Regions from separate parts of the Streptomyces sp. NPDC102467 genome, predicted to be linked through region 1. Evidence: riboswitches for the same ligand, from Rfam matches in the RefSeq annotation. Region 1 holds a riboswitch; the other holds the start of a gene.
What was found. A riboswitch is a leader RNA that binds a small molecule or an ion and turns the genes downstream of it on or off. The one in region 1 is predicted to bind S-adenosylmethionine.
Positions count from the first base shown of each region.

Region 1 (3,349 bases):
TTGTTCTCCGCGGTGTGTCCGGCCTGCGCGTCCTGGCAGCGCGTCGCGTCGGCCTCGGGCGTGTCCGGGCACTGCAGCACGGTGTTGCCGAGCGTGATGAAGTCGCCGTACAGGGCTTCCTCGTAGCGCTTGGCGAACGGTTCGACGACGACGGCGGAGGCGGGGGTGGCCGTCGCGAGGAGCGTCGCGACGGCCGTCGATGTCGCGGCGAGCGCCGCCACGCCCTTGAGGTATCTGAGCCACATAGGGGCAATCTAGGTAAAAACGTGATCATCCGGTGATTACGCCACGCGACGCTCCGCATACTCACTGATCTCGGCCATCGGCGGCCGCTCCTCCGTGTCCACGGGGTACGTCCTCGGCTCGAAGCCGTGCTCGCCCCGCTCGAACTGGGTGAGCACGGGCCGCACCAGATGCCCCCGCGCGAGCCGCAGCTGCGCCGTGCGGTAGATCGCCGTGGCCATCCGCCCGAGCGCCTGCCCGTCCTGGTGCCGGTGCTTGCGCACCCCGACGTCGACCTGGGCCAGCGCGTCCAGACCCACGGTGTGCAGCGCGTCCACGAGCAGCCCCAGCTCGACGCCGTACCCGACGGGGAACGGCAGCCGCTCCAGGAGCGACCTGCGGGCCGCGTACTCGCCGCCCAACGGCTGGACGAATCCGGCCAGTTGGGGCCAGTGCAGATTGAGTATCGGGCGGGCCATCAGCTCGGTCACGCGGCCGCCCTGCCCCGCGGCCCCGTCCAGCGGGCGGTCGTACATGGCCTTGACGAAGTCCACGTCCGGTTCGGTGAGCAGCGGCCCGACGATCCCGGTGACGAAGTCCGCGGAGAACTCCTTCAGGTCCGCGTCGACGAAGCACACGATGTCGCCGGACGTGACGAACAGCGAGCGCCACAGCACCTCGCCCTTGCCGGGCCGGGCCGGCAGGCGCGGCAGGATCGTGTCCCGGTGCACGACGGTCGCCCCCGCCGCCGCGGCGACCTCGGAGGTGCGGTCCGTGGACCCGGAGTCGACGACCACCAGCTCGTCGACGAGCGGCACCGTGTCCGTCATGAGTTCACGCCGGATCGTGGCGACGATCTCGCCGACCGTCTCCTGCTCGTCGAGCGCGGGCAGCACCACGCTCACCTTCTGGCCGGATGCCCGCTTCGCGGCGATCAGCTGCTGCGGCGGGCGGTCGGCCACGGACCAGGAGCGGCTGCTCAGCCAGTGTTCGACTTCTTCCAGCACGGTCTGTGGCTCCTCAGCGGCGGGGCGGGTGGCGGGTCGGTATCGGTGGATGTGATCCATCTCGCGGTTCGGACGACTATCTCAAGGGTCCGGGCCTTCGGTTACAGTCTTGAACAAGGTCGGTGACCATCGCATGTCGGGGTCACCGCCGCACATAACCGCTACACATAACCGAATACCGCTCATCCAGAGGGGCAGAGGGATACGGCCCGTTGAAGCCCCGGCAACCCTCCAGCCGGTCTCGTCCGCACATTGCAGTGCGCCCGCGAGGCTCCCGGCTCGGGAAGGTGCCAAGTCCGTCTCGTGGCGAGATGCGCCGCGAGGAAGATGAGGAGAAAGGGCCTCGCCTCTCATGGCTGCACAGACTGTCGCCACCACCGACGCCGTCACCGGAACCCCCGCGAAGACCGTCGATCTGGGCCCCGCCTCCGGGCTCTCCTGCCGCGAGTGCGGCACCAGGTTCGAGCTCGGTCCGATCTTCGCCTGCGTCGAGTGTTTCGGGCCGCTGGAAGTCGCGTACGACCTGCCCGTCGGCGACCCCGAAGCGCTCCGCAAGCAGATCGAGGCGGGCCCGGCCAACCTCTGGCGCTACGCCCCCCTGCTGCCCGTCCCGGCCGACGTCGCCGAGAAGCCGAACCTGAACCCCGGCTGGACCAAGCTCGTCAAGGCCGACAACCTCGCCCGTGAACTCGGCGTCGAGCAGGGCAAGTTGTTCGTCAAGGACGACTCCGGCAACCCCACGCACTCCTTCAAGGACCGCGTCGTCGCGCAGGCCATCGAGGCCGCGCGCGCCTTCGGTTTCACGACCCTCTCGTGCTCCTCCACCGGCAACCTGGCCGGCGCCGTGGGCGCCGCGGCCGCCCGCGCCGGCTTCCGCTCCTGCGTGTTCATCCCGCACGACCTGGAACAGGGCAAGGTCGTCATGGCCAGCGTCTACGGCGGTGACCTCGTCGCCATCGAGGGCAACTACGACGACGTCAACCGCTTCTGCTCCGAGCTCATCGGTGACCCGCTGGGCGAGGGCTGGGGCTTCGTCAACGTGAACCTGCGCCCGTACTACGGTGAAGGCTCCAAGACCCTCGCGTACGAGATCTGCGAGCAGCTCGGCTGGCAGCTTCCCGACCAGCTGGTCATCCCGATCGCGTCCGGTTCGCAGTTCACGAAGATCGACAAGGGGCTGCAGGAGCTGATCAAGCTCGGGCTCGTCGAGGACAAGCCGTACAAGCTGTTCGGCGCCCAGGCCGAGGGCTGCTCGCCGGTCTCGGTGGCGTACAAGGCAGGCACGGACGTCGTCCGTCCGCAGAAGCCGGACACCATCGCCAAGTCGCTCGCCATCGGCAACCCGGCCGACGGTCCGTACGTCCTCGACATCGCGCGCCGCACCGGCGGAGCCGTGGAGGACGTCGACGACGAGCAGGTCGTCGACGCGATCAAGCTGCTCGCGCAGACCGAGGGCATCTTCGCGGAGACGGCGGGCGGGGTGACGGTCGGCGTCACCAAGAAGCTCATCGAGGCCGGTCTCATCGACCCGTCCCTGACGACGGTCGTCCTGAACACCGGTGACGGTCTGAAGACGCTCGACGCCGTCGCGGAGTCCTCGCAGGCCACGGCGACGATCCGGCCCAGCCTCGAGGCGTTCCGCGCCGCGGGCCTCGACCACTGAACCCGAGCCCACCGAACCTGTAGCACCGGGAGTCACCCACCATGAGCGTCAACGTCCGGATTCCTACCATTCTCCGTACCTACACCGGCGGGCAGGCCGAGGTCGCCGCCGAAGGGGCCACGCTCGGCGATGTCATCGCCGACCTGGAGAAGAACCACACCGGGATCGCCGCCCGCGTCCTCGACGACCAGGGCAAGCTGCGCCGCTTCGTCAACGTCTACGTCAACGACGACGACGTCCGCTTCGAGCAGGGCCTCGGCACGGCGACGCCGGACGGCGCCGGCGTGTCGATCATTCCCGCCGTCGCCGGCGGCTGATCTTTCCCCTGCTCTACGTTCCCCTGCTCTACGTTCCCCTGCTCTACGTTCCACGCAGAGTTACTTGAATTGCCCCCTCCGCCCGAGAAGCGGAGGGGGCAATTCTGCTTGGTTGAGCGCGGTACAGTTGGGGAAGCTGC
Region 1 covers NZ_JBIWKA010000003.1:54,374-57,722, forward strand. The annotation lists gene ACIREE_RS06115 (hypothetical protein) at 1-245, opposite strand, end outside; gene ACIREE_RS06120 (glucosyl-3-phosphoglycerate synthase) at 282-1,229, opposite strand; SAM riboswitch class I at 1,409-1,563, shown strand; gene thrC (threonine synthase) at 1,582-2,892, shown strand; gene ACIREE_RS06130 (MoaD/ThiS family protein) at 2,934-3,209, shown strand.

Region 2 (3,349 bases), on a different contig from region 1:
TCCCGCTGGTGCTGGTCGTCATCGCGGTCTACCCGTTCATCGAGTCCTGGGTCACCGGCGACAAGCGCGAGCACCACATCCTGGACCGCCCGCGCAACGTTCCGACGCGTACGGCCTTCGGTTGCGCGTGGATCTCGTGGTACTTCGTCCTGCTCGTCGGTGGTGGCAACGACCTCTGGGCCACGCACTTCCACCTGTCGCTCAACGCGATCACCTGGTTCGTCCGGGTCGGCTTCTTCGTCGTGCCGGTCCTCGTGTTCATCGCCACCAAGCGGATCTGCCTCGGCCTCCAGCGCCGCGACAAGGACAAGGTGCTGCACGGACGCGAGTCCGGCATCATCAAGCGCCTGCCGCACGGTGAGTTCATCGAGGTGCACGAGCCGCTCGACGCCGAGGCGCTGCACGCGCTCACCGCGCACGAGCAGTACCAGCCGGCCGAGATCGGTCCGACGGTCGACGAGAACGGTGTCGAGCGCAAGGTGTCGCGCCTGCAGAAGACGCGCGCCAAGCTGTCGAAGGGCTACTACGGGGAGAACAACCAGATCCCCAAGCCCACCGCCGAGGAGTACAAGGAGATCACCAGCGGCCACGGCCATCACTGATCTCTGAACTGTTCGCCACGGCAGGAGCCCCCGTCCAGGCACTGGACGGGGGCTCTTTGCCGTCCGCGGCGCTCGATAAGCTGGTGCTGCGCAGTCTGCGTAGCCCTTACTGACACAACTGGAGCGGCCATGAGCGCTTTGCCCCCCGCTGGAGGCGACACCGCGGCGGGCCGTTCCTGGCCCGCCGTCCTCAACGGTCTGCTGGAAGGCCGTGACCAGAGCGCCGACGACACCGCGTGGGCGATGGACCGCATCATGCGGGGTGAGGCGACCGACGCGCAGATCGCCGGCTTCGTGGTGGCGCTGCGGGCCAAGGGCGAGACCGTGGAGGAGATCTCCGGTCTGGTGCGGGCCATGTACGAGCACGCCAATGTGATCGAGGTGCCGGGGGAGAGCGTCGACATCGTCGGCACCGGCGGCGACGGCGCCAAGACCGTCAACATCTCCACGATGTCCGCGATCGTGATCGCGGGCACCGGCGTGAAGGTCGTCAAGCACGGCAACCGCGCCGCCTCGTCGGCCTCCGGGGCGTCCGACGTACTGGAGAAGCTCGGCGTCAATCTGGAGCTGACGCCCGCCCGGGTCCCGCAGATCGCGGAGGAGGCGGGGATCACTTTCTGCTTCGCCGTGAAGTTCCACCCGGCGCTGCGGTACGCGGGCGCGGCGCGCAGCCAGCTCGGCATCCGGACCGTCTTCAACCTGCTGGGCCCGCTGACCAACCCGGCGCGGGTCCGCTCGCAGGCGGTGGGCGTCGCCGACGCGCGGATGGCGCCCATCGTGGCCGGCGTCTTCGCCGAGCGCGGCAACTCCTCCCTCGTCTTCCGCGGCGACGACGGGCTCGACGAGCTGACCACCACGGCCACCTCCCGGGTGTGGGTCGTGCGGGACGGGGCTGTGCGCGAGGAGTCCTTCGACCCGCGGGACGTGGGCCTGGACCTGGTGCCCGTGGAGGCGCTGCGCGGCGCGGACGCCTCGTACAACGCCGAGGTCGCGCGGCGGCTGCTCGACGGGGAGCGCGGGCCCGTACGCGACGCCGTGCTGCTGAACTCGGCGGCCGCGCTCGTGGCCGTCCGGCCGGGCACGGGGACGCTCGCCGAGCAGCTCCGGGCCGAGATGGACCGCGCGGCCGAGTCGATCGACTCCGGCGCGGCCAAGGCGACCCTGGAGCGCTGGGTGGTGGCCAGCAACCGCTGAGCGCCGTACTTGTGCGACGCGGGGCGCAGTCCGACTTGTCTCAAGAAATGGACTGCGCCCTTGCCGCACCGGGAAGATATGGCAGGATGCTTTTCAAGGTCATGAGTGACAGCGATCGAGGCCCCAGCCCGCTGTCCGGCAACCCTCCGTCCGTGGCGGGGTGCCCTGGGTGAAGACCAGGCCGCAAGCAGCAAGGCTTGCGGCAAGCGCGGACCCCTCGCGAACTCCTAGGGGTCCTGGGTCGTTTGAGGGAGCAGTCTCGTGAGCAAGCGAATGTGCTAGGGCCGAGCGGCCCCTTCTTCACCATCTCCATCAGCCTCCGCATGGCCGTGTCCGCGCCGTGCGTCGAGGTCGATTCCCGTACGCCATAAGCCGGTTCACGGCTGCCGTACGGGCTCCGCACAGCCACCTCGCCTTGTCATGCCGGGAGACAGCCATGTCCGCTCACACCACCGCCACCGCCACCGCTTCCTGCGTCGAGTCCGCCGACCCCGCCTGCGGGGCTCCGCTGCCGGTGCTCGGGCGGGACGTGAGCGTGCCGCTCGTCACCGGTGGCGAGGTGACGTACGCCGCCCTCGACTACGCCGCCAGCGCGCCGGCCCTGCAGCGCGTGTGGGACGACGTCGCGGCCTACGCGCCGTACTACGGCAGCGTGCACCGGGGCGCCGGGTACCTCTCTCAGCTGTCGACCGACCTCTTCGAGAACTCGCGGGTCACCGTCGCTGAGTTCCTCGACTGCCGCGCGGACGACCAGGTCGTCTTCACCCGCTCCACCACCGACTCGCTCAACCTGCTCGCCGCCGCGCTCCCCGCCGACTGCCAGGTCTTCGTCTTCGAGACCGAGCACCACGCGTCGCTGCTGCCCTGGCGCAACGCCCGGGTGACGTACCTGAACGCGCCGCGCACGCCGGGCGAGGCCGTCGAGACCCTGCAGCGGGCCCTCGTCGAGCGTGACCCCGCCGGCCCCGCTCTGGTCTGCGTCACCGGTGCCTCGAACGTCACCGGGGAGATCTGGCCGGTGCGCGAGCTGGCGGCCGCCGCTCACGCGCACGGTGCCCGCATCGTGCTCGACGCCGCCCAGCTCGCCCCCCACCACCCGGTCTCCGTCCAGGACCTCGACGTCGACTGGATCGCCTTCTCCGGGCACAAGCTGTACGCCCCGTTCGGCTCGGGTGTGCTCGCCGGGCGCTCCGACTGGCTGCGCGCGGCCGAGCCGTACCTCGCCGGTGGCGGTGCCTCCCGCAAGGTCGCGCGGCGCGTCGACGGCGGCGTGGACGTCGAGTGGCACGACAGCGCCGCGCGGCACGAGGCCGGGTCGCCGAACGTCATCGGCGTGTACTCCATCGCGTCTGCCTGCAAGGCGCTGACCGAGGCCGGCTTCGAGGGTCTCGTCGAGCGGGAGCAGCAGCTGATCCGGAAGGTGCGGGACGGGCTCGCGGCCGTGCCCGAGGTGAAGGTGCTCTCCCTGTTCGGGGACGACGCCCCCCGGGTCGGCGTCATCTCGTTCGTGGTCGAGGGCTGGAACTCCTCGCACTTCGCCGCCGCGCTCTCCG
Region 2 covers NZ_JBIWKA010000007.1:63,168-66,516, forward strand. The annotation lists gene ACIREE_RS15655 (cytochrome bc complex cytochrome b subunit) at 1-602, shown strand, start outside; gene trpD (anthranilate phosphoribosyltransferase) at 732-1,796, shown strand; SAM riboswitch class IV at 1,894-2,011, shown strand; gene ACIREE_RS15665 (aminotransferase class V-fold PLP-dependent enzyme) at 2,233-3,349, shown strand, end outside.
Region 2: linked by a shared signal. The riboswitch ahead of ACIREE_RS15665 (aminotransferase class V-fold PLP-dependent enzyme) and the one ahead of thrC (threonine synthase) in region 1 are both predicted to bind S-adenosylmethionine.